Regions from separate parts of the Pseudomonas sp. HP_14 genome, predicted to be linked through region 1. Evidence: predicted binding sites of a transcription regulator. Region 1 holds the regulator's gene; the other holds the start of a gene.

Evidence for each region. Region 1 encodes FliA, which starts transcription of late flagellar genes. Its sites were predicted from a motif close to CTAAAGTTTNNNNNNNNNNNGCCGNTAA; they were not measured.
Region 2: ACYASS_RS22725 (methyl-accepting chemotaxis protein) is a predicted target of FliA. The motif match lies at 6,581-6,608, and genes of this name have one in related genera.

What each region holds. Positions count from the first base shown of each region.
Region 1 is NZ_JBTOQI010000033.1:44,043-56,023, reverse strand. Features, by position in the region: gene fliR (flagellar biosynthetic protein FliR) at 1-270, shown strand, start outside; gene flhB (flagellar biosynthesis protein FlhB) at 271-1,407, shown strand; gene flhA (flagellar biosynthesis protein FlhA) at 1,813-3,942, shown strand; gene flhF (flagellar biosynthesis protein FlhF) at 3,954-5,282, shown strand; gene fleN (flagellar synthesis regulator FleN) at 5,398-6,231, shown strand; gene fliA (RNA polymerase sigma factor FliA) at 6,228-6,968, shown strand; gene ACYASS_RS17895 (chemotaxis response regulator CheY) at 7,260-7,634, shown strand; gene ACYASS_RS17890 (protein phosphatase CheZ) at 7,654-8,442, shown strand; gene ACYASS_RS17885 (chemotaxis protein CheA) at 8,481-10,754, shown strand; gene ACYASS_RS17880 (protein-glutamate methylesterase/protein-glutamine glutaminase) at 10,993-11,981, shown strand, end outside.
Region 2 is NZ_JBTOQI010000043.1:195,756-207,736, forward strand. Features, by position in the region: gene ACYASS_RS22695 (DUF4892 domain-containing protein) at 1-685, shown strand, start outside; gene ACYASS_RS22700 (AI-2E family transporter) at 786-1,832, shown strand; gene ACYASS_RS22705 (MFS transporter) at 1,845-3,095, opposite strand; gene ACYASS_RS22710 (PAS domain S-box protein) at 4,057-5,544, shown strand; gene ACYASS_RS22715 (DUF1652 domain-containing protein) at 5,715-5,978, shown strand; gene ACYASS_RS22720 (DUF6482 family protein) at 5,967-6,272, opposite strand; gene ACYASS_RS22725 (methyl-accepting chemotaxis protein) at 6,651-8,270, shown strand; gene ACYASS_RS22730 (FadR/GntR family transcriptional regulator) at 8,331-9,077, opposite strand; gene ACYASS_RS22735 (aldehyde dehydrogenase (NADP(+))) at 9,217-10,800, opposite strand; gene ACYASS_RS22740 (LysR family transcriptional regulator) at 11,053-11,943, opposite strand.

The DNA of each region.
Region 1 (11,981 bases):
TGGGGGCTGGCCAACGGTCTGACCTGGGTCATGAGTGCCGGGCTCAGGCTGGTTCTGCCAGCGATCACTGCGCTGCTGGTGGTCAACATTGCCTTCGGAATCATGACCCGTGCCGCGCCGCAGTTGAATATCTTCTCTATCGGTTTCCCGCTGACGCTGGTTCTGGGCATGGTCATTCTATGGATTACCCTGGGCGATATTCTTAACCAGTACCAGCCATTGGCGGTGCAGGCGTTGCAGACCTTCCGCGATATGGTGAGGGCTCGCTAAATGGCCGAGAACGAGAATGGTCAGGACAAGACAGAAGACCCCACGGACAAAAAGCGCCAGGACTCCCGAAATGACGGCCAGATTGCGCGCTCCAAGGAGTTGAATACCCTGGTTGTGATGCTGGCGGGCGCTATTGGCTTGATTATGGAGGGGGGGAAGGTCGCAGAAGCGATGGCCTACATGATGACGTCGAACTTCACGATTACCCGTGAAGTGCTGATGGATCAGGGTTCCATGGGGCGCATGCTGCTCGCGACCGGCAAGCTTGCTTTGACAGTCATGACGCCATTTTTGTTAGTCATGCTGGCCGCGGCGATCATTGGGCCTATCTCATTGGGCGGTTGGTTGTTCACCACCAAGTCGCTTTTTCCCAAGTTCAGCCGCATGAATCCTTTGTCCGGCCTCAAGCGCATGTTTTCTCCTACTGCGCTGATTGAGCTGGTCAAGTCTTTCGCGAAATTCGTCATTGTGTTGATCGTTGCGCTGTTCGTGCTCGACATGGAGAAGGATGCGCTGATCTCTATTGCGCATGAGCCGTTGGAAAGGGCGATCATTCACAGCCTGCAGGTGGTGGGCTGGAGCTCGTTATGGATGTCTGCCGGTCTGTTTTTCATCGCTGCAGTGGATGTGCCATTCCAGTTGTGGGAAGCGCACAAGAAACTGCTGATGACCAAGCAGGAAGTGCGCGACGAGCATAAAAATGCTGAGGGTAGTCCTGAGGTCAAGCAGCGGATTCGTCAGTTACGCTTCGAAATGTCCCAGCGGCGCATGATGGAGTCCGTTCCGCAGGCTGATGTAATCATCACCAACCCGACGCACTTTGCCGTCGCGCTCAAATACGATCCTGAGCAGGGCGGGGCGCCGATGCTGGTCGCCAAGGGTACCGATTTCATCGCGTTGAAAATTCGTGAGATCGGCGCGCATCACCAGATTCTGATCCTTGAGTCGCCAGGCCTGGCGCGCTCGATCTACTACAGTACCGAGCTTGATCAGGAGATCCCGGGTGGTTTGTACCTGGCGGTTGCTCAGGTGCTGGCTTATGTCTATCAGATCCGTCAGTACCATGCAGGTCAGGGCAAGCGCCCGGACCCGCTGGGGGATATCACCATTCCGCCGGATCTGCAGCGGGATGCTTGATTGCTGCTGTGACTGCACCGGCGTCATCGCGAGCCAGCTCACTCCTACAGGGCTGATTTGACTGTAGGAGTGAGCTGGCTCGCGATGACGTCAGTTCAGGCACGCAAGGCGATCTCCTTTCAAAAAATACTATCCTTCTGATTTGAAATGCGTTTTCTGCAGGCGCGACCATTCCGTCTTCGACGTCATGCGGCAAGCATCTGACTGTGCAGGCGCGCACGAGCGACGCATGGCTGCGACTGCTGAACGTCGATCGCCACCACACAACCACGCAGCCTCACACTTTCTTACAGACCCCGCCCTCTATTTCATCACCGATTCAACAGTTGGAAAGCTTCTTGCAATAGGTCATGTCAGGTCGCCATCGGCGTCAAAGTTTTGATTTAGTGCGCAGGTGAACAATCGGTGGATCGCTCTCAGTTAATCAGTAGCGCACGCAGCAATCTGGCAGGCCTGGGCCGTGGCCAGCTGGGCGTCCCGTTGTTGCTGTTGGTCATGATGGCAATGATGATGTTGCCCATCCCGCCGTTCCTGCTGGACGTGTTCTTTACGTTCAACATTGCGTTGTCCATCGTGGTCCTGCTGGTCTGCGTATACGCGCTGCGCCCACTCGATTTTTCGGTATTCCCGACCATTCTGCTGGTTGCCACGCTGTTGCGTCTCGCGCTCAACGTAGCCTCTACCCGCGTGGTGATGCTTCATGGTCAGGACGGTCATGCCGCTGCCGGTAAGGTGATTCAGGCCTTTGGTGAGGTGGTGATTGGTGGTAACTACGTTGTCGGTATCGTGGTTTTCGCCATTCTGATGATCATCAACTTCGTGGTAATCACCAAAGGTGCCGGGCGTATCTCCGAGGTAAGCGCGCGTTTCACTCTGGACGCGATGCCCGGTAAGCAAATGGCAATCGATGCCGATTTGAACGCCGGCCTGATTGATCAACCTGAAGCCAAGCGTCGCCGTCTTGAGGTGGCCCAGGAGGCCGAGTTCTACGGTTCCATGGACGGTGCGAGCAAGTTTGTTCGTGGTGACGCCATCGCTGGTTTGCTGATCCTGTTTATCAACCTCATCGGCGGCATGCTGGTTGGCATGCTGCAGCACGGCATGACCTTCGCCGACGCTGGCAGGATTTACACGCTGCTGACCATCGGTGACGGTTTGGTGGCGCAATTGCCATCACTGCTGTTGTCCACCGCCGCAGCAATCATGGTGACCCGTGCTTCCGGTTCGGAAGAAATGGGCAAGATGATCAACCGTCAGATGTTCACCTCGTGGAAAGCATTGGGTGTATCGGGCGCGATCATGATTGTGATGGGCCTGGTGCCAGGCATGCCGCATTTTTCTTTCATCAGCCTTGGCCTTGTTGCTTGCGGCATCGCTTACGTTCTGTGGAAGAAAGAGGACAGGGTCAAGGTCATGGCGCTGGAGGAGGTCAAACGTCAGCAAGAGATGTTGCCGTCGCCAACCCGTGCGCAGGACTCAAAAGAGCTGGGCTGGGATGACGTGACGCCTATCGACATGATCGGTCTAGAAGTAGGCTATCGCCTGATTCCGCTCGTGGACCGCAATCAGGGTGGTCAGCTCTTGGCGCGAATCAAAGGCGTGCGTAAGAAGCTTTCCCAGGAGTTGGGCTTCCTGATGCCGACCGTCCATATTCGCGACAACCTGGACCTGGCGCCAAGTGCCTATCGTTTGACGCTAATGGGCGTCACGTTGGCAGAAGCAGAGATTTATCCGGACCGCGAACTGGCGATTAACCCTGGCCAGGTCTTCGGATCGCTCAATGGTATTACCGCCAAGGACCCGGCGTTTGGTCTGGAAGCTGTCTGGATTGAAATCAGCCAGCGCAGTCAGGCTCAGTCGCTTGGATATACCGTGGTTGATGCCAGTACCGTGGTCGCGACCCACCTTAACCAGATTCTCTACAAGCACTCGCACGAGCTGATTGGCCATGAAGAAGTGCAGCAATTGATGCAATTGCTGGCTAAAGGCTCGCCTAAACTCGCTGAGGAGCTGGTACCGGGCATCCTTTCGTTGTCGGCGTTGCTCAAGGTATTGCAGGCGTTGCTGTCTGAACAGGTACCGGTTCGGGATATCCGGACGATTGCCGAGGCTATCGCCAACAACGCTCAACGGAGTCAAGATACCGCCGCATTGGTGGCTGCTGTTCGGGTCGGTTTGAGTCGCGCCATCGTGCAAAGCATTGTAGGCATTGAGCCGGAGCTACCAGTTATCACGCTGGAGCCAAGGTTGGAACAGATATTGCTCAATAGTCTGCAGAAGGCTGGTCAGGGTCAGGAAGAAGGCGTTCTTCTCGAGCCGAGCATGGCAGAGAAACTTCAGCGTTCGCTGATCGATGCCGCCCAGCGTCAGGAGATGCAAGGCTTGCCAGTGATTCTGCTGGTAGCCGGCCCGGTTCGGGCGATGCTGTCGCGGTTTGGGCGGCTGGCTGTACCGAATATGCACGTGTTGGCGTATCAGGAAATTCCTGACAACAAGCAAGTAACCATCGTAGCGACTGTCGGGCCTAACGGCTGAGGTAGTGAGTCATGCAAGTTAAGCGATTTTTCGCCGCCGATATGCGTCAAGCCATGAAACTGGTTCGTGATGAGCTGGGCGCTGAAGCGGCCATCATCGGCAACCGGCGAATTGCCGGTGGCGTCGAGCTGACTGCTGCCCTGGATTACAAGCTGTCCGCGCTGGCGCCTCGCGTCCCGAATATCGAGCTTGAGGACGAGTTGCGCAAAACCCAGTCGCGCATCGTCTCGGCTCAGGCAGAACTGAACAATCGTGGTGACAGCGACGGCGCGACCAATCGCCAGTTGTTTGCCGGTTTGCCATTGAGCGCCGCTGACACTCACATCGAGCCGACTCTGGAAGAGCCGCCGCGTCCCTTTGTGCAGCCACAGGCCGCACCGGCTGCGCCAGCAGGTAATCAGCGCGGTTACGACTCGATGCGTTTTGAATTGAACGGCCTGCGCGAGCTGCTGGAAGTCCAGCTTGGCTCCCTGGCATGGAACCAGTTGCAAGGCAGCCGTCCGGCACAGGCCAATCTGTGGCGCCGTCTGCAACGTGTCGGCTTGTCCGGCCCGCTGTCGCGCGACCTGCTGGAAATGATCCCTGATATCGACGAGCCGCGTCAGGCTTGGCGTATGCTCTTGGCGCACCTGGCGCGCATGATTGAAGTGCCTGACGTGGAGCCGCTGGAAGAGGGTGGTGTGATTGCCATGGTCGGCCCTGCCGGCATGGGCAAGACCACCACGCTCGCCAAGCTGGCGGCGCGCTACGTACTCAAGTACGGCGCACAGAATATCGCTTTGGTCAGCATGGACAGTTTCCGTATCGGTGCTCAGGAGCAACTCAAGACATTGGGTCGCATCCTCAATGTGCCGGTGACTCATGTCGATCCTGGCCAGTCGCTGGCGCAGGCGCTTGATCCGCTGCTGCGCAAGCGTGTCGTGTTGATCGATACCGCCGGCCTGCAAGCCAGTGATCCGGCGTTGCGCATGCAGCTGGAAAGTCTGGCAGGGCGCGGCATCAAGTCTCGTAATTATCTGGTACTGGCAACCACCAGCCAGAAACAGGTGCTCACTGCGGCCTATCACAGCTACAAGCGCTGTGGTCTGGCGGGATGCATCCTGACCAAGCTGGACGAAACTGCCAGCCTGGGTGAGGTGCTCAGCCTTGCGATCAGTCATGAGCTGCCAGTGGCCTATCTGACTGATGGCCCACGAATTCCTGATGATCTTCACCTGCCTCGCAGGCACCAACTGGTGTCGCGTGCGGTCAATGTGCAGATGCAAGAAGAGCCAAGCGAAGAGGCCATGGCGGACATGTTCGCCGACCTTTACCACAACCCCAACAAACGGGTCGGTTAAGTGAAGCGAACTATTGGACGTTACCTGCATCGATGGTCTGCCCGGCATGGCTCTTCACTGAGCGTGTCGCCCGCAATCTGGCTACGGTCTACGCAAGACAAGGTAAAGAAATAACATGGGCAGCATGCATCCCGTACAGGTGATCGCGGTGACCGGCGGCAAGGGTGGCGTCGGTAAGACTAACGTGTCAGTGAATCTTTCGCTGGCCTTGGCCGAGCTCGGCCGGCGCGTCATGCTGCTGGACGCCGACCTTGGCCTGGCGAATGTCGATGTCCTTCTTGGCCTGACGCCTAAACGCACCCTTGCTGATGTGATCGAGGGCCGTTGTGAGCTTCGCGACGTTTTGTTGCAAGGTCCGGGCGGGATTCGAATCGTGCCTGCCGCTTCCGGCACCCAGAGCATGGTTCATCTGAGCCCGGCGCAACATGCCGGCCTGATCCAGGCGTTCAGCGACATTGGCGACAATCTGGATGTGCTGGTGATTGACACCGCAGCCGGGATTGGCGAGTCAGTGGTCAGCTTCGTCCGCGCTGCTCAGGAAGTGTTGCTGGTGGTCTGTGACGAGCCTACTTCGATCACCGACGCCTACGCGCTGATCAAGCTGCTCAATCGCGACTACGGCATGAACCGTTTCCGGGTTCTGGCCAACATGGCCCAGAGTCCGCAGGAAGGTCGCAACCTGTTTGCCAAGCTGACCAAGGTGACCGACCGTTTCCTTGACGTTGCCTTGCAATATGTTGGCGCCGTGCCTTACGACGAATGTGTTCGCAAGGCCGTCCAGAAGCAACGTGCCGTATACGAAGCTTTCCCACGCTCTAAATGCTCACTGGCGTTCAAGGCTATTGCGCAGAAGGTCGATACCTGGCCACTGCCTGCCAACCCTCGCGGGCATCTTGAGTTCTTCGTCGAGCGACTGGTTTACCAGACAAGCGCAGGGCCTGTTCAATGACCGCGAGCGGCTACCAGATGTACAGCAAGGCTTCCAGAAACTCGCAATATGAGTTGATCGAGCGGTATGCTCCGCTGGTCAAGCGCATTGCGTACCACTTGCTGGCGCGTCTGCCAGCCAGTGTTCAGGTCGAAGACCTGATTCAGGCGGGCATGATCGGCTTGCTGGAAGTGTCCACCAAGTACGATTGCACCAAGGGCGCGAGTTTCGAGACTTATGCCGGGATTCGTATTCGCGGTGCGATGCTTGATGAAGTGCGCAAAGGGGACTGGGCGCCACGCTCTGTTCACCGCAATACGCGCATGGTCAGTGACGCAATTCGCTCAATTGAAGCTAAAACAGGTCGCGACGCTAAAGATCACGAAGTTGCGGCCGAACTCCAATTGAGTCTCGATGATTATTACGGGATTTTGAACGATACCTTGGGCAGTCGCCTCTTCAGTTTTGACGACCTGCTACAGGACGGCGAACATGAAGGGCTGCATGAGGATGGCGCAAGCGGTTCGCTTGAGCCGTCGCGCGACCTGGAGGATGAACGCTTCCAGGCTGCGTTGGCAGATGCAATTGCCAACTTGCCTGAGCGTGAACGTCTGGTCTTGGCGCTGTACTATGACGAGGAGCTGAACCTCAAGGAAATCGGTGAGGTCCTGGGGGTCAGTGAATCGCGAGTCAGCCAGTTACACAGCCAGTGCGCCGCTCGTTTGCGGGGGCGTTTGGGAGAGTGGCGAGCGCGTTGACAGGCGGTATGCGTCCTTGGTGATGGCGTGTCGCGTGTGAGCAGGCTGTGCAAAGCGTTACGTGGGACAGTGGACAAGGCTGGAGCCGTACAGGTATTTCGCTCCACGGACTGTAGAAGCAATAGCTTTAATGCAGCCCGTGGATTTGCTGTGCGGTTTCCATAGTTGTTGATATACCAAGCCCGTCGTCGTTTTCGCACAGCCGATGTGAGCTGTGCCGGTATTGATTGAACAGCGCGTTCAGGTGCTGAACGCGTCAAAGACTGCTTGGAGGTCGAATTGGACAAGAACATGAAAATCCTCATCGTTGATGACTTCTCAACGATGCGGCGGATCATTAAAAACCTGCTACGTGATCTGGGCTTCACCAACACGTCCGAAGCCGATGACGGGCTTACCGCGTTGCCGATGCTGGAAAGCGGTTCTTTTGACTTTCTGGTAACGGACTGGAACATGCCTGGCATGACCGGTATCGACCTGCTGCGTAAAGTACGTGCCGATGAGCGCCTCAAGCACCTGCCGGTGTTGATGGTGACCGCAGAAGCCAAGCGCGACCAGATCATTGAAGCGGCTCAGGCCGGCGTCAATGGTTATGTCGTCAAGCCATTCACGGCTCAGGCGCTGAAAGAAAAGATCGACAAGATCTTCGAGCGCGTCAATAGCTGATGTATGCCGCGAGGGCTCTATGGAGAACAACGAAACGTCAATGGGCGAGTTTGAAGCGACCCTGAAGAAACACGCTAGCGAGCTGGTGACGAGCCTTGAAAAAGGCCGTTTCGGCGACGCGGTGCAATTGATCCACGAGCTTAACCAGGCTCGGGATCGCGGTCTCTATCAAGAGATCGGCAAGCTGACTCGCGAGCTGCACAGTGCGATCGTCAATTTTCAAATTGACCCGAACATGCCGCAAGCTGAAGAAGTGTCCCAGATCACGGATGCCACCGAACGCCTGTCGTATGTTGTCAGGCTTACGGAAAACGCAGCTAACCGCACCATGGATCTGGTCGAGGAAAGCACCCCGCTGATCCATAGTCTGAACGATGAGGCCAAGGCCTTGAGTGCTGACTGGGGGCGCTTCATGCGCCGTGAAGTCGGCGCAGAAGAGTTTCGTGAGCTGGCGCGGCGTGTCGATGGTTTCTTGACGCGCAGCGAACAGGATACCCAGAAGGTTTCCTCCCACCTCAACGATATTCTGCTGGCTCAGGACTTCCAGGACCTTACCGGTCAAGTGATCAAGCGCGTCACGCAATTGGTCACTGAAGTGGAGAGCAATCTGCTCAAACTGGTGCTCATGGCCAGTCATGTCGACCGCTTTGCGGGCATCGAACATGACGACGAATCCATCCGCGCAGAAAAAGATCCACAAAAACATCTCAAACAGGGTGAAGGTCCGCAGATTCATGCCGATAAACGGGAAGACGTTGTGTCCGGACAGGACGATGTAGACGATCTGCTATCGAGCCTGGGCTTCTAAGTCTGGTCTGTTGACGGTTAATTTTAGGGAGCACCCCAATGAGCTTCGGCGCCGATGAAGAGATCCTTCAGGATTTTCTGGTAGAGGCCGGCGAAATTCTGGAGCAGTTGTCTGAACAGTTGGTCGAGCTGGAAAGCCGACCGGATGACGCAGATCTGCTCAATGCAATTTTTCGCGGTTTTCACACTGTAAAAGGGGGCGCCGGCTTCCTCCAGCTCCATGAGCTGGTGGAGTGCTGCCACATCGCCGAGAACGTCTTCGACATCCTGCGTAAGGGTGAGCGTCGCGTTGATTCGGAATTGATGGACGTGGTCCTGGAAGCGCTGGATGCGGTCAACGCGATGTTCAGCCAGGTGCGCGAACGTAGCGAAGTCACTCCGGCTACACCGGAACTGCTCGCGGCACTGGCGCGGCTGGCTGAGCCAGCATCGGCTGACGAAGCTCCTGCGGCTGAAGCCTTGGAAGAAGTAGAAGAGGCACCTGTTGAAGCTGCCGCTGAAGCCGCTTCAGACGAGATCACTGATACCGAATTCGAGCACTTGCTTGATCAGCTCAATTCCGCGAAAGAGCAGCCAGCGGCTGCTGCCGCGCCGACCACTGGCGCAGCGGCATCCGATGAGATCACCGATTCGGAATTCGAATCGCTGCTCGATCAGTTACACGGCAAAGGCCAGTTTGCTGCAGACAGTGCAGCGCCTGCTGCCGTCGCTCCAGCTGCCGCACCCGCTGGCAAAGCGGAAAGCGGCGACATCACCGACGATGAATTCGAAGCGTTGCTCGATCAGCTGCACGGCAAGGGTTCGTTCGATCCTTCCGCCGCAGCGGCTCCTGCACCTGCTGCGGCGGCACCTGCTGCCAGCGCGCCGGCCGGTAAAGGCGACGAAATCTCCGATAACGAATTTGAAGCACTGCTTGACGAGTTGCATGGCAAAGGCAAGTTCGAGCCTGACGTAGCTGCGGCGGTTGCTGCACCTGCTGCGGCCGTGTCTGCGCCTGCCAAGCCAGCAGCACCGGCGGCCAAGCCTGCTCCGGCTGCAGCGGCCAAACCGGCAGCCGCGCCAGCGCCCGCCAAGGCTGCTGCACCTGCTCCTGCGCCAGCCAAGCCAGCTGCGCCACCGGCCGAGAAACCGGTCGCCTCGGAAGCGGAAACCACCGTACGGGTTGATACCGCGCGCCTGGACGAGATCATGAACATGGTCGGCGAACTGGTGCTGGTGCGTAACCGTCTGGTGCGCCTGGGTCTCAACAGTGGCGACGAAGCCATGTCCAAGGCGGTTTCCAACCTTGATGTGGTGACAGCTGACTTGCAGACCGCGGTGATGAAGACCCGGATGCAGCCGATCAAGAAAGTGTTCGGTCGCTTCCCGCGACTGGTACGTGACCTGGCTCGCCAGCTCAAGAAAGAGATCAACCTGGAACTGGTCGGTGAAGAGACCGATCTGGACAAGAACCTCGTAGAGGCGCTTGCCGATCCACTGGTCCACTTGGTGCGTAACGCGGTCGACCACGGTGTAGAAACCCCGGAAGAGCGTGAGGCATCAGGCAAGCCGCGTGGCGGACGGGTCATTCTCTCTGCCGAGCAGGAAGGCGACCACATCCTGTTGTCGATTTCAGATGACGGCAAGGGCATGGACCCTAACGTCTTGCGCTCGATTGCGGTCAAGCGTGGCGTGATGGACAAGGATGCTGCTGATCGCCTGAGCGATACCGACTGCTACAACCTGATTTTCGCCCCAGGGTTCTCGACCAAAACCGAGATCTCCGACGTGTCGGGCCGTGGTGTGGGCATGGACGTGGTGAAAACCAAGATTGCCCAGCTCAACGGTACGATCAACATCTACTCGACCAAGGGTCAGGGCTCGAAGATCGTCATCAAGGTGCCGTTGACCCTGGCAATCATGCCGACCCTGATGGTGATGCTGGGCAATCAGGCCTTCGCATTCCCGCTGGTCAACGTGAACGAGATCTTCCACCTGGACCTCTCGACTACCAACGTTGTTGATGGTCAGGAAGTGGTGATCGTGCGTGACAAGGCACTGCCGCTGTTCTACCTCAAGCGCTGGCTGGTCAGCTCGGCCGTCCACGAAGAGCAGCATGAAGGGCATGTGGTGATTCTTTCGGTAGGCACCCAGCGTATCGGCTTCGTTGTCGATCAGTTGGTGGGCCAGGAAGAAGTGGTCATCAAGCCGCTGGGTAAAATGTTGCAGGGGACACCTGGCATGTCTGGCGCCACCATCACTGGTGACGGTCGCATTGCCTTGATTCTCGATGTGCCGAGTATGCTCAAGCGGTACGCCGCACGGCGTATTTGATTCTGGTGTCACGGGCAGACAACTGTCCGTGACGCCTGGTCAGGCGGTGTCGAAAACGCTGCAAATGGATGCGAGGCAATAACAATGACGAGTCGCAGACGCAGTTGGCAAAAGAGCGTGTGCGTCCCGTGACCTTTTGAGGCCTGCTTCGATCGGTTTTTCTGTCGTTGGGTGAAGCTTGCTTCAACGGCGCGTCGCATAGCGCAGCAGTTTCCGTGCAGCCTGTAATGGAGTGTTTATGGTAGTCAAGGTATTGGTGGTGGATGACTCCGGTTTCTTCCGCCGCCGCGTCACGGAAATTCTTTCTTCAGACCCAAACATCAAGGTTGTCGGTACCGCGAGCAACGGCAAGGAAGCGATTGATCTGGTGCTGTCGCTCAAACCTGACGTGATTACCATGGACTACGAAATGCCCATGATGGACGGCATCACTGCTGTTCGCCAAATCATGCAGCGCAGTCCAACCCCGGTGCTGATGTTCTCCTCGCTGACCCACGAAGGTGCCCGCGTTACGCTGGATGCCCTGGACGCCGGTGCGGTGGATTTCCTGCCCAAGAATTTCGAAGACATTTCGCGTAACCCGCAGAAGGTCAAGCAACTGCTGTGTGAAAAGGTCCACAGCATCTCGCGCAGTAATCGCCGTGGCTTGAGTGGTTCGGCTCCGGTGGCAGCGCCTGCAGTCGCCCCGGTTTCATCTCCAGCTCATGCCCCGACTCATACATCAACTGCGGCCCCTGCCACCGGCAGAACGGCCAGCCCGGCTCCAGCGCGCCCGATAACTCCGCGTGCGGCAGCTGCGCCCGCTCCGGCGGCAAGCGGTTCGCACCCGCCGTTGTCGGGTACGCCCAAGCGCAAGGCTTACAAGCTGGTCGCTATCGGCACCTCGACGGGCGGCCCGGTCGCCTTGCAGCGTGTGCTGACTCAGCTGCCTGCCAATTTTCCTGCGCCTATCGTACTGATTCAGCACATGCCCGCAGCATTCACCAAGGCCTTCGCCGAGCGTCTGGACAAGCTGTGCAAGATCAGCGTCAAGGAAGCGGAGGATGGTGACATCCTGCGCCCAGGTCTTGCGCTCCTGGCTCCAGGTGGCAAGCAGATGATGATCGATGGTCGCGGTGCAGTGAAAATCCTGCCGGGCGACGAGCGTCTGAATTACAAGCCTTGTGTGGATATCACCTTTGGTTCGGCGGCCAAATCCTATGGCGACAAGGTGCTGGCGGTCGTGCT
Region 2 (11,981 bases), on a different contig from region 1:
CCGTCCTGCTGCCGAACTTGAACGCATCTATCCAATGGGCTCAATCCGCAAGATCAGCGGGCAACTGCGCTTTGATGGTCAGATCAACGCCCGTGGCAATGTCACCGGTGTGACCTATCAACTACCAGCCGAACGTACCTCATATGAGGCTTTTACCGCTGCTCGCGAAGCGTTGCAGGCGCAAGGTGCCGAGCTGTTGTTCTGGTGTCAGGCAAGGGATTGCGGCGAAAGCAGCCTATGGGCCAACGAAGTGTTCGGCAACGCCAAACTGTACGGCGCGGACGAGCAACAAGCGTATCTGCTGTTGCGCCTGGCCGAACCCAAAAGTGACACGCTGGTTGCCTTGTACAGCATTACGCGAGGCAATCGCCGGGCTTACCTGCATGTCGAGCAGTTCGAAGCTGCTGCACCGCTGGGTGAGTTGATGCCCACATCCGGCACGCTGCTGCGGCAGTTGAAAAGCACCGGCAAGCTGGCGTTGCCAAAACTGGCGGGCGCGCCTCAGGATGCGTGGCTGACGTTGTTGTCGCGCGGTCTGAATCTGGACAGCAGCTTGCGCGCCACGGTCTCGGGTCCCCAAGCTGAAGTCTGGCGTCAGGCATTGATTGGCAAAGGTGTGCGAGCAGCGCGACTGGAGGCAGGAACCGGCGATACGACCGGGCTGCTTATCGAACTCATTCGCTGAGTAAGGCTCTTATCCCCGTCCACGGCGAACACTGACGTTGTCACTGTTCGCCGTTATGCTTCACTTCTGATGTCCTGACACTTCTTTTGGAAACCGCCCCATGTTCAATAACGACCGTCTGTTGGTGCAGATTCTGCTCCTGGCGCTACTGGGTGCCTGTGTCTGGGTGATGGCGCCGTTCTGGTCGGCGCTGTTCTGGGGCGCGGTGCTGGCGTTTGCCAGCTGGCCTTTGATGCGCCTGCTGACCCGCTGGCTCAAGGGGCGCGAGTCTCTTGCGGCGCTGATTCTGAGTCTGGGCTGGATGATTCTGGTGGCCGCACCGCTGGTCTGGCTGGGGTTCAACCTGGCGGACCACGTACGTGACGTCACTGTGTTGATCAAAGACATACAGGTGGATGGATTGCCTGATCCACCGGGTTGGCTGGGGAGCGTCCCGCTGGTAGGTGAGCGCCTGGTTGCATTCTGGAACAGCATTGATCAGCAGGGCGCAGCCTTGATGACCACCATCAAGCCGTATCTCGGTCAGGTCGGTAACTGGTTGTTGGCACGCAGCGCGCAGATCGGTGGCGGCATCCTCGAACTGACCCTGAGCCTTGTGTTCGTGTTCTTCTTTTACCGTGATGGCCCGAGGCTCGCGGCGTTTGTCCTGCGTTTGCTTGAGCGATTGATCGGTGACCGTGCGCAATATTACCTGGACCTGGTGGCTGGCACCGTCCAGCGTGTTGTCAACGGCGTGATCGGTACTGCTGCCGCACAGGCGGTACTGGCGTTGATCGGCTTCCTGATTGCGGGTGTGCCTGGTGCATTGGTGCTGGGCATCATGACCTTTATGTTCAGCCTGATACCCATGGGGCCGCCATTGGTGTGGATTCCCGCAACCGCCTGGCTGGCGTGGAATGGCAGCTACGGCATGGCGATTTTCCTTGCCATCTGGGGCACGTTCATCATCAGCGGGGTCGATAACGTGCTCAAGCCTTACCTGATCAGCCGCGGCGGTAACCTGCCGTTGGTTATCGTCCTGCTGGGCGTATTCGGCGGCTTGCTGGCCTTCGGTTTCATCGGGCTGTTCATCGGCCCCACGCTGTTGGCGGTGGCCTACAGCCTGGTAACCGATTGGGCACGTAGCGAGCGCCCCGCAAGGAGCTGATCCTGGGCTCTTTCACGCGACCGGGAGGGCGGCGTCTGTCGTTTCTTCGGGACGCTGAATGGCGGTCCGGGTTTCCGGCATCCTCAGCAGCAACAACAGCGCGGCTGTCGCGATTGCGGCAAGTGTCAGAAACGCCGCGCTGTAGCCCGCATTCTGGACAATCAGCCCTGCCAGGCCGTTGCTCAAAGCAGCACCGAGGCCAAATATCGTGGAAATGACCCCAAGGCTGACGCTGAAACGACCGGTTCCCTGAGTCAGGTCCTTGACCACCAGGGGGAACAACGCTCCGAACAATCCAGCACCGATGCCGTCGAGCAACTGCACGGCAACCAGCCAGAACGGGTTATCGGACAGCACATAAAGTACGCCGCGGATCGGCAGAATCAGAAAGCCGGCCAACAGCAACGGCTTACGCCCCCAGACGTCGGCCTTTGCCCCCACCAGCAGCGCCATAGGCACCATGACCCACTGTGCGGCGACGATGCAGGCCGATGTCAGCGGTGTCGCCAATTGCAGGTTCACCTCAGCGAGCTTCTGGCTGACTAACGGCAACATCGCCGCGTTGGCCAGGTGGAAGAGGGCGCAGCAGGCAGCGAACAGCAACAAGGTTTTGTTGCTTGCCAATGCTTTGAGGCCTGAAGGCTGTGCGTGGTGCTGTGCATCGCCAGTGTTCAGCTCCCGAGCGACATCGTGATCAATTGCAGCAGCGGATACGCAACTGACGGCGATGACACTGGCGATCGCCATCGCCGCCATCAAATAGAACACTGCGATCGGGCCAAACAGGTACGCGAAACCACCCGCCAGCATGGCGGCACATGCGTTACCCGCGTGATTGAAGGTTTCGTTGCGCCCGGTGCGCCGAGTAAACGCCTTGGGGCCTGTAATACCCAGAGAGATGGCCGCAATAGCCGGAACAAAGACTGACGCGGCAATCCCGCTGATCGCCTGGGTGATCGCAATCAGGCTGACCGAAGAGGTGAAGGGCAGGATCAGACAGCTGGCAGTTACCAGTAGCGCAGCGATTGCAATCACCGCCCGTTTGTAATGAGTACTGTCGATCAGCGCCCCGGCCGGACCCTGGGTCACCAGACCGGCGATTGCCGCGACCGTCATTACAATACCAATGCTGGCCGGATCCCAGTGATGCACCGCCAGCAGATAGATCGCCAGGTAAGGCCCTAGCCCGTCTCGAACATCGGCGAGAAAGAAATTGAGGGCATCCAGTGAACGGTTGTTGCGGCGTTGGGTATGGGCGTCCACGGGAAGTCTCGATCAGGCGGCTTTTGTTGAGCTTTGTGCTTTGAGCGGTCGAGGCCAAAAAGGTTTGGTGCCCTCAGGACTGTTTTTGCAATCAGTCACGTTTTCGGGAATGGTCGGATTCAGGCCGCTAGCGGGCTTGATTATCCTTCGGCGGAGTAGTCCAGACGAACCATGGCGAGCAGCGACTTTGCTTGAACAGTCATATGCCACCCTGTGCTAAAGCCGCCTGTATGGCAGGCAGCTTTAGCGTTGTAGTGCACATTACTGTCTTGAGAGTGCTCCACCTCTATTGGTGAGCGTGGATACCCTGTCTGACTCGATCCAGATGGTGCTGGTGTTTCGGTTAGCGAGCTCCTTTGAATTCCAGTTATTCGCGGTCTGTGGGCTGGTAGTGCCGGTCAGGCATGACGCTTGTACATCACAATATGAAACGGCACTGTCCACCACTGAGGGCGAAATGGCCTGTAGCTGGCAGGTTTGTGCTGCTGAGCTTTGCTGGAAGGACGCCTGGTCACACCCCGCGTAAGCCATGCCGCTTGTTACCAGCGTGAGGGGGGCAGAAAGCATCATCCATAATGCCTGGGTTTTCATTTTTCAATCCTCGGTAGTTGTCAGTTCAGGTGGTTGCGATGCAACCCCCGACCTTTAAAGCATAGGGAGGAATAACCGTTACCTTACGGGGTTACTGATCAACGGGGCGTTATGAAAAGACTGTCTTGAAATGACGCTCGCGCCGTTAATCGCGCGGGGCAATGATGGCTCCCCGGTGAGACGCTCGCGATCAACGGCTTGCTTTCAGACCTTTTCTTCTGGCGAATTAGATGCATCCGGACTGCCGTTCAAAATTGTTGAATTCGTGGCGCGGGTCGACTGTCCTACCGACATTGGGCAACGAACCGCGGCCACTGAGCATTTGAATTCAGCAGCGTGCCGGATGCTCTTAACATGGAATGGAGGAACCATGAGTCAAGCAGTCCTTGATAGAGAAACCGATCGTCGACAGTTGCAGAGCATCATTGGTGGTCTTTCTGATGGCGTTCTCTTGATCGAGCTGGATCAGAGCATTCTGTGGGCCAATGAATCCGCGCTGGAGATGCACGGCGTCAACCACGTCAAGGAGCTGGGTCGTAACGTCAGCGAATATGCTTCGCGGTTCAACCTGCGCTATCGCAACAATCACCCGCTTGCATTGGAGAATTACCCGATCAGCCGTATCGCCGAGGGCGAGTCCTTCAGTGATGTAGTGGTGGAGGTCAGACCGGTGGGTAACGAAGACAAATGCTGGGTGCACCGGGTGCGGAGCATGGTGCTGGATGGCCGCTCCGGTGAGCCTGAGTTAATGGCGCTGATTATCACCGACGCCACCGAACTGGCCAGTGCCGAGCAACGCTTCGAGCGAACGTTTGCTGCCAATCCGGCACCGGCCGTTATTTGCAGGCTCAGCGATTTACGTTACATCAAAGTCAATCCAGGCTTTCTGGAAATGACCGGCTATACCCGTGAGCAGGTTATCGGGCGTTCCGTGTATGAGCTGGACGTTCTGGAAAACGCCGAACGCAAGGATCTGGCCATTGAGCGTCTCAACGATGGCGGCACCATCCCGCAGATGCAGGCTGAGCTCAAGCTGCCCAAAGGTGGCAGCAAGCTGGTGATAGTTGCCGGACAGCCGCTGGACATCAATGAAGACGACTGCATGCTCTTTTCCTTCATGGACATGGAACCCCGTCGCAAGGTCGAGACCGCGTTGCGACAGAGCGAGGAGCGCTTCGCCAAAGCGTTTCGCCTGACCCCTGTACCAACCCTGGTGTGTAACGCCGAGTCGCAGTTCGTGGTTGAAGCCAATAATGCATTCATCAACACCACCGGGTTTACGGCTCAGGAGCTGACTGGAAGATCCGTGGAAGAGCTGGGTTTCATCGATGGCAAAAAGACGTGCGAGCAGATTTTCGAGGTATTGAAGAAAACTGGCAGCATTGAAGGCATGGAGCTCAAGGTGCGCAAGCGTGGCGACGAGTTGATTGATTGCGTGTTGTCTGCCGACACCGTGGTCATTCAGGATGTCCCGTGTTATCTGCTGGTGATCGTGGATATTTCAGAGCGTAAGCGATCCGATCTGGAGCTGATCGCGGCGATTGAAGAGGTCATGCAGGATGCGTCATGGTTCGCACGTTCATTGATCGAGAAGCTTGCCAACGTCAAGAAGGGCAAGGCACCGCAATTGCCGGGCATTTCGCTGACAGATCTGACCAGTCGTGAAAAAGACGTATTGGGCTTGATCTGTGAAGGCCTGGCAGACAAGGAAATCGCGGCGCGCCTCAAGCTGGCGCCTAATACCGTGCGTAACCACGTGGCAACCATGTACTCCAAGCTGGGCGTGCACAGTCGCGCTGAGGCAATTGTCTGGGCACGCGAGCGTGCACTATTCACTAGTGACAATCGCAAGCAATAGCACTAGCAAAAAGTGCAAATGCACTAGTGCTATCAGTGCAAATTCGTCTGGCTGATCGCGCATGGCGTTCTTTACCCTGACGGTCCATTTTCTGGACCTTGTCAGGGGCCTCCGTTGCAGAATTTAAAACGCTTGCGGATTCAAGATGGCTGGCCACAGGGTGGTCAGAAGTGAGCTGGCTATCACAGGTCCGTCACGAAATCGAGGGCAGTTTCGAGCCTTTGGCATGCGAGTGCGTGATTGGAGCCGATGCATCCTTGAGTGTGCGCATTTATGATCGTGAATCGGGGCGAGTTGATCTAATGGTCATCGGCATTGCTCTCGATCAAGTAAAGACGCAGCACGACGTACTGGCGTTGATCAACGAGTTACGTGATGAGCTGGGCAGCGTCGGTATGAACCCTCTCGATATAGAGCCTTCCTCACAGGCTTGAACGCCACGGGATCGGTTCGCGGTTGGGCTGCCGGTCTACGCTGCCCAGTCCGACCATCTCATCCTGAACCGCTGGCTGGACCAGAAACAGCGGCACTTCCGGGACGCCTTTCAGATTCTTGCGAGCCTCTTCCATTGAGGCGACATGCAGGGTGCTTCCCTTGGCGTTAATCAGTGGGTGAGACTTGCCACTCTTCAACGCGTGCATGACGTAGGAGCCACCCTCCATCGCGACCAGATGCACTTCTTCGATCTCACCCGCCTTCACATGATCGGCCAGCTTGCTCAGTTCCATGACGTCACCTTTATCTGTGTGGCGGGCGATTGCCTGCCTGTCTTGATTCGAGGCGCACGCGCTGGCTGAGTTCGAACTGAATGGATTAATGGTCGTCGAACCGATTTGGCGGTAGCGGAATAAAAACTGACTGTTTGATCAGTTTAAGGTTTTAAATGTGTTTTATCGGCCTGCATCGTTAACCTTGAACGGTGTTTTATCTGGCGGTGAATTCTTTCATTTCGCTTTCAATTAATCATTTTTTTACGCTCGTTGCGGAAGTCTTCACGGTTAATTAATCGTTTTAAAACTCATTACTCCCACGGACCCTCAAGCTTGATTTTTAATGGCCGATAGTTTCAGGTTGAATGTTAATCAAACTGAAACAGGAGTCTGTCAATGAGAAACCTCAAGGTATCGGTGCGCGCGACGCTAAGTTTTATGTTTATCGCTTTTTTGCTGGTTGCCCTCGGTGGTATTTCCGTCTGGAAAATGGGCGAAATTCGTGAGACGGCTGCGGACCTGGAAAATGACTCCCTGGCCAGCATTGTCGTAGCAGACCGTATTAATGCCGCCATGCTCCGACTGCGCCTTGAGAACCGCAGACTGATATCCCAGACGGACCCCCAGAGTATTACGGCGACCATCCAGATCATTAATACCGTAAGTGGTGAGCTCAGAAAGCAAATTAAGACCTATGCGCCTTTTGTTGCAAGTGACCGGGAAGGCCAGTTATTCAAAGCTGTTTCTGACAACGCTGAAAAGATGCTAGCAGCTTTTGATGGTGTTTCAGCGCTTGTTACCCGAGGGGCAACGGCCGAAGCACTGGCTTATATAAATAGCAATGTCACGCCTGTTACACGCCCGCTCGAAGAGGCGGTGGGCGGGCTTGTACAGATGAATATTGACGAGGCGGACAATGCGGGAAAAGAGTCCGAAGCCTCTTATGAAAGTGGTTTGATGTTTGTCATCGTTATTATTGTCGCTGCCGCACTGGCGACCGTTGTGCTAGCTATTTTGTTTACCCAAAGTATCGTCCTTCCATTGCGGGACATGTTGAAGGTCAATGAAACGATCGCCAAAGGCGATCTGCGCAGTGTCATTACCGTCACCGGTAAAGACGAATTTGCCGACCTCATGCGCTCCACTCAAGTCATGCAGAAAAACCTGCGCGACACCATCAAGCTGATCGGTGATTCATCTACCCAATTGGCCTCGGCCTCCGAAGAGATGAACGCGGTAACCGAAGAGTCCAGCAAAGGCCTGATGCGCCAGAACACTGAAATCGATCAGGCGGCGACGGCGGTGAATGAAATGACTGCGGCTGTTGATGAGGTTGCCCGTAATGCAGCTTCAGCGTCTGACGCCGCCAAGGCTTCTGATCAGGCGACACGCACTGGCGCTTCGCGCGTCACCAGCACGGTTACAGCCATCGAGAGACTCAGTCAGACCGTGCAGAACACCAGCGGTGATGTTCAGCGTCTGGCGGTACAGTCCAAGGACATCAGCAAGGTGCTTGACGTAATTCGTACCATTGCCGAGCAGACAAACCTGCTGGCCTTGAACGCGGCTATCGAAGCGGCACGGGCCGGTGAGCAGGGTCGCGGATTTGCAGTCGTTGCCGATGAGGTGAGGGCCCTTGCCCACCGTACTCAGACCTCGACTCAAGAAATTGAGCAAATGATCGGCGACATTCTCAAGGGCACCGAGCAAGCCACCAAGGCCATGAGCGAGAGTTGTGAGCAGGCGCAAGGCACGCTGAGTGTGGCGCATGAGGCAGGTACCGCGTTGACATTGATTGCCAAAGCCATCAATGAAATCAACGAAATGAACCTGATGATCGCCACTGCTTCCGAGCAGCAGGCCCAAGTGGCTCGTTCGGTTGACGGCAACCTCATGAGCATTCGGGATTTGTCGATCCAGAGCGCGACCGGCGCCCATCAGACGGCTGCGGCGAGTTCCGAGTTGTCGCGTCTGGCAGTAGACATGAACAAGCTGGTGGGACGATTCTCGCTTTAATTTTTGTGCAGGGGAGAGGTGTACCGGCGAAAAAGCCGGTACGCCTTGTCCGGTCAGATTTTATGAACCCCGTCGCTCATACGCGACGCGCAAGCGTTCACGAATATTGCTCAAATGGCGGCGCATGGCGGCTCTCGCACCGTCCGGGTCACGATTGGCGATGGTCGCGTAGATGTCGTGATGTTCCTGGCGCAGCCTGGCGCTGTAGTCTTCGATAGCAGTATTGGCCAAGGCTGCCGAGTTGAGCCGGTTGCGGGGAATTAGGGTCAGGCCCAAATGTTCGGTGATATCAGCGAAATAGCGGTTGTCGGTGGCCAGCGCAATTTGCTGATGAAAATCGAAATCGGCAGCCGCCGCTTCGGCTCGGCTTACCGTCGGGTCTTCGATGATCTTTAGCGCCTGGTGCATGCGCGCCAGTTGGTCTTCAGTCCTGCGCAGAGCGGCAAAGCCTGCGGAGTCGACTTCGATACCGATGCGTAGTTCGATGACGGCCATGACGTCGCTGAGCGTGCGGTCCGCTTGCGGGTCGATCTGATCAACGCGCTGTCTGACCACGAACGTGCCGATGCCATGCCGGGTTTCCACCAGCCCATGGGATTGCAGATGGGAAATGGCTTCTCGCACAACGGTACGACTCACGCCATGTTCCTGGGTGATGTGTTTTTCCGGCGGGAGCTTGTCACCGACCTTCAGTTGGCCGTCTTCAATCATGCTGGTCAGGATATTGGCCAGCGCCAGAGTCAGATTGCGCGGACGTCTTATGGACGAGTCGGTCTCTGCTGGTTCGGAAATCGGGGTGGGGTTCATGGTGTTCCACCTGATGAAAAAATGCGCTTTCCAGTCGCACCCATTGACGCGCTGTCAGCTCTTCACAACGTTCCCATAAAGAAACGGCGCGGCTTGAGGGCCGCGCCGTTTCTTTTACAGAGCACTGATCAGGTCAGTCTCAAGCGATGGGCTGATCGCTCCACTCGCTGTTGACCAGACGCTTGAGGCCCAGCGGGTTAGCGTTCTGCAACGCTTCTGGCAGCAGGCTGTCAGGGTAGTTCTGATAGCAGACAGGACGCAGGAAGCGATCGATGGCCAGAGTGCCCACCGAAGTACCACGTGCATCGGAAGTCGCCGGGTATGGACCACCGTGAACCATGGCTTCGCAGACTTCGACGCCGGTCGGGTAACCGTTGACGAGGATGCGGCCGACTTTCTCTTCCAGCACCGGTACCAGCCATTGGTACTTCTTCAGGTCGCTCTGCTCGCCGATCAGCGTGGCGGTCAGTTGGCCGCGCAGGCCTTGCAGCGCGCTCTTCAGTTGCGCGTCGTCAGCGACTTCGATGACCAGGGTGGTTGGGCCGAATACTTCTTCCTGCAGCAGCGGGTCGCCATTGAGCAGCAGGCTGACGTCAGCTTTGAACAGTTGAGCCTGAGCCTGTTTGCCTTCCTGCGGTTTACCCGCCAGGTGCGTAACGCCTGGGTGCGACAGCAGATGCTGAACGCCTTTGCTGTAGCTGCGCAGGCCACCTGCGTTGAGCATGGTTTGTGGAGCCTGGCCACCCATGTGTTCCTGAAGTTGCTCAAGGAACTTGGTGAAGGTTGGCGAGCTGATGCCGATCACAACGCCTGGGTTGGTGCAGAACTGGCCTGCGCCCATGACGACCGAAGCTGCAAGGTCCTTGGCCACGGTATCACCGCGAGCGGCCAGCGCTTCAGGCAACAGAACAACCGGGTTGATGCTCGACATTTCCGCGAACACCGGGATCGGCTCAGGACGTTCTGCAGCCATTTTGCACAGTGCGTCGCCACCGCTCAGGGAGCCAGTGAAGCCAACGGCCTTGATGGCCGGATGCTTGACCAGACCTTCGCCAACGCCGCTGCCGAAAATCATGTTGAACACGCCTTTCGGCATGTTGGTTTTTTCTGCCGCGCGGATGATCGCAGAACCGACCAGGTCGGCAGTTGCCATGTGGCCGCTGTGCGCTTTGAACACAACCGGGCAACCGGAAGCCAGTGCTGCTGCGGTGTCGCCGCCAGCAGTGGAGAAAGCCAGTGGGAAGTTGCTCGCGCCGAAAACAGCAACCGGGCCTACGCCGATGCGGTATTGACGCAGGTCGACGCGTGGCAGCGGCTTACGATCCGGCAGTGCCAGGTCAATGCGTGCCCCCAGGAAGTCACCGCGACGCAGGACTTTGGCGAACAGGCGCATCTGGCCGCTGGTACGTCCGCGCTCACCCTGAATACGGGCGGTCGGCAGGGCGGTTTCCTGGCAAACGATGGCAACGAAATCATCACCGAGCTGATCCAGCTCGTCAGCGATGGCATCAAGGAATTCTGCGCGGCGAGCCGGGCTCAGCTGGCGGTATTCAGCAAAAGCGCTTTTTGCTGCCAGGGCTGCTGCGTCGATTTCTGCATCTGTGGCCTGGTAGAAACTGTAAGGCAGTGCTTCACCGGTAGTGGCGTCGAGACTTTTGTGTTGCGGCTCGCCAAGTGCGCTACGTGCGCCTGCGATGAAGTTGTGGCCGAGAACATTAGGCATCTGTGTCTCCTGTTTTTATTTGCGGGTTTAATCAGGCTGGTGCCTGTCTTAGAGATCTGCCGACCGTTCGATGACGGTGTGAGCGGCCTGTAACCGGCGTCGCTCAAAAATGTTGACAGTCATCGTACAACCAAGGATCGGACTGCGCAACTGCGGTGTGTCTGGCCTTCGCACCTTTTGCCTGCGCGCCCGCGCCTTTACTGGCCGCGCGGGCCGTTCAGCGAATATGAGACTTGTTGGAGCGATACGACTTCAATTTCCGGCCAGTCCCCGCAACGCATCAACAACCTCACGTAGCGCCCGGTTGACCGGTTTGTCCTGTCGCAGTACCAGGCTCAGGGTACGAACCAAAGGCGGCGTCAGGCTATGTATTTGCAGGTTGCGCTGATGGTGGGCGGTGGCTACCGCGATGCGTGGCACGATGCTGTAGCCGAGCCCGGCAGCGACCATCTCTTTGATCGCTTCGATGCTGCCCAGCTCCATCACCGGTTTAGGTTGAACACCGGCATGCTGGAACCACTGATCGATCAGCAGGCGTGTGCTGCTGCCTGTTTCAAATACCACCAGAGGAAGGTTGCTCAAGGTCTCGGCATCGAGCGGCAGATTCAGGTCGGCCTGTGCAGGGGCAAATATCCCGACCATTTCGTCTTCCAGCAAAGCTGTGACGTGCAGGCTACGTCCGGCTGCGGGCAGGGTGACCAAGGCCAGGTCAATCCGGTTTTCTTCCACGGCCTTGAGAATCGCCTCGGTATTGCCGGTGCGAACCCGCACATCCAGTTTCGGGAACGCCGTGCGCAACGCTTTCAGGATGGGCGGCAATAGATGAATACACGCGGTGGCGCCTGTGCCGATGACCACCTGGCCCGCGACGCCTTCGGCATGACTGGCCAGATCCTGCAGAGCATCATCGATCACCGAATCGATACGACCGATATGGCGTAACAGGGTCAGCCCGGCCGTTGTCGGTTTCAGACGTTTACCCACCCGCTCGATCAGGCGCAGGTTCAGGCGTTGCTCCAGCAGGCGGATATGCAGGCTCACAGCAGGCTGTGTCAGGTTCAACGCAGTGGCGGCAGCCGAAAAGCTGCCGTGGTGGATGACCTCGGAAAAGCTGTTCAAGTGATTCAGGTTCAACGGCCGCATGGCAAAGTTTTACTTATGCTTGGGATGAGTAATCATAG